DNA from 2 places in the Trichococcus shcherbakoviae genome. Region 2 is predicted to be linked to the other one. Evidence: a T-box and tRNA genes for the amino acid it is inferred to sense, from the RefSeq annotation. Region 2 holds a T-box; the other holds one or more tRNA genes.
The links. A T-box is a leader RNA that pairs with one kind of tRNA and senses whether it is charged. The one in region 2 lies ahead of ACKPBX_RS12650 (valine--tRNA ligase), so its partner is inferred to be a tRNA-Val.
Positions count from the first base shown of each region.

Region 1: it has a tRNA-Val gene. The T-box ahead of ACKPBX_RS12650 (valine--tRNA ligase) is inferred to sense a tRNA for this amino acid. The anticodon was not compared.

Region 1 covers NZ_OY762653.1:1,223,152-1,226,571, forward strand. Annotated here, with positions in the region: gene ACKPBX_RS05620 (ATP-binding cassette domain-containing protein) at 1-194, opposite strand, end outside; gene ACKPBX_RS05625 (RluA family pseudouridine synthase) at 353-1,312, shown strand; gene ACKPBX_RS05630 (YehS family protein) at 1,420-1,944, opposite strand; tRNA gene ACKPBX_RS05635 (tRNA-Val) at 2,109-2,180, shown strand; gene ACKPBX_RS05640 (SH3 domain-containing protein) at 2,265-3,420, opposite strand, start outside.
Region 2 covers NZ_OY762653.1:2,669,291-2,672,710, forward strand. Annotated here, with positions in the region: gene thiI (tRNA uracil 4-sulfurtransferase ThiI) at 1-802, shown strand, start outside; gene tpx (thiol peroxidase) at 887-1,381, shown strand; T-box leader at 1,426-1,650, shown strand; gene ACKPBX_RS12650 (valine--tRNA ligase) at 1,714-3,420, shown strand, end outside.

The DNA of each region.
Region 1 (3,420 bases), 1.4 Mb from region 2:
GGTTTACGGATCCCTTGGTAGCCGATTGCCTCCAGATATTGGCGCTGGCATTCCTGATAGAGCACATCCATCGCCAGCGTCGTTTTCCCGGAACCGGATACCCCTGTGAGGACGATCCATTTGTTCCTGGGAAAGTCCACTGTGATGTTCTTCAGATTGCCTTCCTTGGCGCCGATGATGCTGATATGGTCCATGCCTGCTCCCTCGCTTCCTTTTGGTTCTTCTGTTTTAATTATATGCCACTTGCTGCGTTTTTGTCCTGATTATGCGGGATGGATGCCCGGTTTTCTGTTATACTTCAGAAGAGACAACCGCTACAATCAAGCGGCGAACAGAGTCAGGAGCGAATCAGATGAAAAAAACAAACCAAAAGAAACCCATCACTAATAAACGCAATCGCCAGGACAAGGCGATAGGACCCCAAAAAAGCCCGTCCACCAAAGGGGTTACGCAATATCCCGTGACCGAACCAAGCGAATTGTTGCCATTTTTGCTGCAGATCCTCAGCAAGCAAAGCCGCAATTCGGTCAAATCGATTCTTACCCGCGGACAAGTGACTGTCGACGGCAAGGCCATCACCAAACACAACCACCCCCTGGAACCCGGACAGATTGTCGGCATTTTGGCGAATAAAGAAGCCATCAAAAAAACGTCCCTTTCAGGCCTCAAGATCCTGTTTGAAGATGAATCGATCATCGTGATCAATAAGGATGCCGGCCTGTTGTCGATGGCAACGGACGATCCAAAGGAACCGACCGCTTACCGCCAATTGAGCCAATATGTTAAAGAAGACAATAAAGCGAACCGAATTTTTGTCGTACATCGTCTGGACCGTGATACCTCCGGCGTCATGCTGTTCGCAAAATCCGAAGAGCTGAAAGAAAAGCTGCAAAATAATTGGAAAGAAATCGTCAAAGAACGCATCTATACCGCTCTGGTCGAGGGCGAAATCAAGAAGGATGCAGGCACGATTTCCTCGTGGCTGACCGAGAGCAAAGCCATGAAGGTCCATTCCAGTCCGAAAGACAACGGCGGCCAGCATGCCGTGACCCATTACCGCAAGATTCGCGCAAACAAGGAATATTCGCTCTTGGAGGTGCAATTGGAGACCGGCCGGAAGAATCAGATCCGCGTCCAAATGGAATCCTTGGGCCATCCGGTTGCCGGAGATAAGAAATACGGTGCCTACAGCAATCCGATGAAGCGTTTGGGGCTGCACGCTACCACACTCGCTTTCATCCATCCTGCGACCGGTGAGCTCGTCCGCTTCAGCGCGCCGGTTCCGAAAGCTTTCCTGCTGTACTCGAAATGACAAAAAACATGATTCTCCTTTGCGGGGAATCATGTTTTTGTTTTTAATGCAGGATTTTGAGGGACCGGAATAGCCCGCCAAAAGCGACTGGCGGGCTAAAATACAGCTTATCCGCGGTAGCGCAGCGCCAATCCTTTCAGGAAATTCCGTGCATAGCGGTCGCCGCAAGGCTTGTAATTGCGGTGCCCTTCTTTGCGCAGGACCGCGCTCAGTTCGCTTTTTGACACGGTGACTCCAGCCGATTCCAGGATTTCAAGCATGTCTTCGTTTGTCAAAGTCAGCGCGATCTTGACTTTCTTCAGCAGCAGATTGTTGACGTTCCCGTTGTTCAGCACAAATTCCGGCTTTAGTTCCGTTTCGCCGGGCTTCGCTTGCGCTTTGCCGCGTTGGGAAGTGATTAGTCCGTTCAAGAACGATTCCAGTGTCGCATTGTCGCAAGCCAGTTGATCGTCTTCCGATGGGGCTGTAGCCCCGGCAGTATCCGTTGCTTCATCTTTTTTCGATTTCAGCAACATCTTTTGTACTGCTTCCTTCGTCAATTCAAGTCCGCCCAAGCGGAACACTTCCACCATATCTGCATCCTTGATGTCCAGCGCATAGCGCAAGCGGATCAATATATCATTGTTGTCCATATTATGCCTCCAAATTTTCCTTTTCAATTATCCTTTTCCAGTATACCTTGTTGTCTGATGGAATGCATGCCTTATTCGTTCCTCATTTTTTTAATTTCCCCTCTTCACTTCTCACGCAAATATGTTATAATCAAATATACGAGCAGGTGATTCATCTGTTTAACGGTTCCTTAGCTCAGCGGGAGAGCACTACCTTGACATGGTAGGGGTCGCTGGTTCAATCCCAGTAGGGACCATCAAGTTTCAGCACAAAACAGTAAAGAGGCACAATCGAGAAATTCGATCGTGCCTCTTTTTTTATTTTTTCAATTGCCTGTCCATCATTCTGCCGCTTCCGGTGCCTCGCTCATGGTTGCATCCAAAAGGTATTCGCCTTTGCTGCTGTTCCCCTCAGTGGAAAAACGCGCATCCAAATCATTGAAATGCCACCATTCCGAAGCCAGTGGAGTAAGACCGGCGTCCGTGCAGTAGCGCTGCAGGAGGATGGCTGCCTCATTCATCGTATCTGCCAAGGTGGCTTGGAGCCAGGCGGTCGGGGAACTGGATTTGACCGGTCCGGTGAATGTAGCCGAGGCCATGCTCAATTCATGGATAGTGGTCGGCATCGTGTACTCCGTGTAGCCCGTTATAGCGGTCGCAGCATAGTCGCCGATGACGATTTCCTGCTGTTCGGTTATTTTCGCCAATGTGACATCGATGGCATAGCCCATTTGGTGATTCGAAACGCTTGTCGCAATGAACCAGTTCGTGTTCCAAGGGTAAGTATTGATCCCCGCCATCACTTCCGAATCGGCCGCAGCCAAGGTTGTCAAAGCATCCACTGTCAGCTTTTGGGCAAAAAATGGACGGTACCCCTCATAGATGACCAAAGTATTCCCCTCCTCCAAAGCTGCTTGCTGCGCCAAATGGATTTTCTTCGACATACTGTAAAGCACCGGCACGATATCGGACACTTTTCCCAGCCGCATATTGTATGCTTTCCCGTCGTAAAGCGCCTCCCCGGTTATGCCTGGGATCGTTTTTCCGGAAGAAACGAACTTGGATGCGTACGTGTTGGTATTGTCGTAGATGATGGAGGGGATTACATCCGGAAGATTGATGAAACAATAAAGATGCTGCACCCATCCCGATTCAGTAGCGGTCCGGACATACCACCAATCGCCAACCTCCTCCAGCACCTCAAAAGCGGTGCCCGCCTCCAATTCCGAAATCGTTTCGGATCCGGCATCCGCAGTCGCCTTCAGATCCATCCGGACTGAAGCATAGCCTGTCGCCCCGTTGACAGGAAGCTCCAGATCCCCTTCATACGTCAACGGTTCCGGATTTTCCGGCTGGACTACAGCTGTTTCCTCTTCATTCGATGTTTCACTCGAGGCCGTCTCTGCTGAATCCACCGCTTCGACAGCCGAACTTGTCGTAGCGCTCTCCGACTCCTCTGTTTCCGTCTGTTCATCCGAGCCGGAGCAAGCGGACAGC
Region 2 (3,420 bases):
TTCGGTCAAGATGAAGCAGCCGGACATCCTTGTGCGCGTAGACATCAAGACCAGCGGCATCATGCTCAGTACGCAAACCTATCAAGGGGCTGGCGGATTGCCTGTCGGTTCCAGCGGCAGAGGCATGCTTATGCTTTCCGGAGGCATCGATTCGCCGGTGGCCGGTTATCTCGCCATGAAACGCGGCGTTAAGATTGAGGCAGTGCACTTCCACAGTCCGCCTTACACAAGTCCGCAAGCGTTGCAGAAAGCCAAAGATTTGACTGCCAAATTGACTAAATTCGGCGGTGAAATCCAGTTCATCGAAGTGCCGTTCACGGAAATCCAGGAAGAAATCAAAGAGAAAGTGCCGGCGGATTATCTGATGACGATCACGCGCCGGATGATGCTGCGGATCACCGATGCCATCAGAGCCGAACGCAAAGGGCTGGCCATCTTTAATGGGGAATCTTTGGCCCAAGTCGCTTCCCAGACGCTGGAGAGCATGATTGCCATCAATGATGTCACAACGACGCCGATCATTCGGCCTGTCGCAACGATGGACAAATTGGAAATCATCGATTTGGCGCAGAAAATCGATACATTTGATTTGTCGGTACAACCGTTCGAGGACTGCTGCACGATTTTTGCGCCACCCTCACCCAAAACAAAACCGCATTTGGACAAGGCCAGACGTTTTGAAGCGATCCTTGATGTGGAACCGCTCGTGGCACGCGCAGTCGCAGGCATTGTCATATCAAGCATAACAGGCCGAGAGGATACCGCCAGCCAAGACGAGGCGCTCTTTTCGGATCTGCTGTAACTCTCCCTGCGAGAGCGTATCCTTACCATAAATCACCGCTTATCTGTATAATGAGAGTATTATCGGATAAGGGGGAATGTTTTCATGCAAGTGACATTAAAAGGTGAAATTATTGAGGTTTTAGGGACTCAGCCTGTTGTTGGGGAGAAGGCACCGGCATTTTCGTTGTACAACACAAAAGACGAAAAGGTATCTTTGGATGATTTGCGCGGTTCGGTTGTTCTGATCAGCGTATTCCCGGACATCAACACGAGCGTCTGCGACAAACAAACACGCAAATTCAACGAGACGGCAGCGAATGTCGAAGGATTGACGTTGTTATCGGTTTCGAAAAATACAAAAGAAGAATTGATCAACTGGTGCTCGGCAAGCGGCATCGATATGCAGATGCTGCATGACGACAACGGCGAATTTGGCGAAGCCTACGGACTGAAGGTGCCTCATATGGGCAACAAGTTGGCCCGCAGCGTATTCGTCATCGACAAAGAGGGCGTCCTGTCCTACATGGAGATCGTCCCTGAAATCGCGACGGAACCAGATGAAGCAGCAGCCTTGGCAGCTGCAAAAAAATTACTTTAATCGCATTGAGATTTTAATCAAAAGGTGCTAAACTAGTGAAGTATAAATAAGCGTCGATCAAGAAGAGTAGCTTACCCGGAACCACACAAGAGAGAAAAGCGTTTGGTGAAAGCTTTTTTGGGGAAGGGAAGTGAAGTAGCTTGTGAGCAAGTTGCGTGAAGGTCTGCGGACTGGGTAGCGCAGCTCGGAGTATTCTCCGTTATCAAAAAGAGAGACAGGGATCCGATTCCTGTAATTTAGGTGGTACCGCGATTCATATCGTCCTGCATATTCGTATGCAGGGCGTTTTTTTTTCGCAACAAATCAATGTAAAAGAGAGAGGAAGTGGCTGAATGTCTAAAGCAGACGCAATGCCGACAAAGTATCAACCCCAACAAGTAGAAGCTGGGAAATATCAAAAATGGGTGGAAGCAGGGCTGTTCAAGCCCAGCGGCGACAAGAGCAAAAAACCGTATTCGATCGTGATTCCGCCTCCGAACGTAACCGGCAGATTGCACTTGGGCCATGCCTGGGATGTGACGCTGCAGGATATGTTGATCCGCCAAAAACGCATGCAAGGATTCGATACGCTGTGGTTGCCTGGGATGGACCACGCCGGCATCGCCACCCAAGCCAAGGTTGAAGCGAAATTAGCCGAGGATGGCCTTACCCGCTATGACCTGGGCCGTGAAGCCTTTGTCGACAAAGTTTGGGAATGGAAAGAGGATTACGCTAGCGTTATCCGAGAACAGTGGGGAAAAATGGGCATTTCCGTTGATTATGACCGTGAGCGATTCACGCTGGATGAAGGACTGTCGGATGCGGTCCGCAAAGTCTTCGTCGGCTTGTACGAAAAAGACTTGATCTACCGCGGCGCCTACATCATCAACTGGGATCCCAAAGCGAAGACCGCATTATCCGACATTGAAGTCATCCATAAAGACGTTCAGGGAGCCTTCTATCATTTCCGCTATCCGATGACGGATGGTTCAGGCTACCTGGAGTTGGCGACTACCCGTCCCGAAACCATGTTGGGCGATACTGCCATCGCGGTTCATCCGGAAGATGCAAGATATCAGCAGTTCATCGGCAAGACTGTGACGTTGCCGCTGGTGAATCGGGAAATCCCGGTCATCGCTGATGATTATGTTGAGATGGACTTCGGGACCGGCGTCGTCAAGATCACGCCGGCGCATGACCCGAACGACTTTGAAGTCGGTTTGCGCCATGATTTGCCGCAAGTGAACGTCATGAACGATGATGCGACGATGAACGAAGCAGCCGGAAAATATGCAGGAATGGACCGTTTTGCAGCGCGCAAAGCGATCATAAAAGATATGGAAGAACTGGGCTATTTGGTCAAAGTTGAGGAAATGACCCACAGCGTCGGACATTCGGAACGGACAAACGTTATTGTGGAACCGCGCATCTCGACGCAATGGTTCGTCAAAATGCAACCATTGGCTGAGCGTGCGGTCGAAAATCAATCCTCAGAAGAAAAAGTTTCCTTCTATCCTGAACGATTTGAGAATACTTTCCTGACTTGGATGGGCAACGTCCATGACTGGGTCATTTCTCGCCAATTATGGTGGGGACATCAAATCCCGGCTTGGTATCATAAAGAAACCGGCGAAATGTACGTAGGCATGGAAGCCCCGAGCGACAGCGAAAACTGGACGCAGGATGAGGATGTTCTGGATACATGGTTCAGTTCAGCGCTTTGGCCGTTCTCGACGATGGGCTGGCCGGATGAAGATGCGGAAGACTTCAAACGTTATTTCCCTACAAGCACTTTGGTGACAGGGTATGACATCATCTTCTTCTGGGTAAGCCGGATGATTTTCCAGAGTCTGGAGTTCACCGAAAAACGTCCGTTTGAGAATGTACTGATCCATGGTCTGATCCGTGACGAGCAAGGCCGCAAGATGAGCAAATCGCTCGGAAACGGGATCGACCCGATGGATGTGGTCGAAAAATACGGGGCTGATGCTTTGCGTTGGTTCTTGGCGAACGGTTCCGCACCTGGTCAGGATGTCCGCTTCAGCTATGAGAAGATGGAT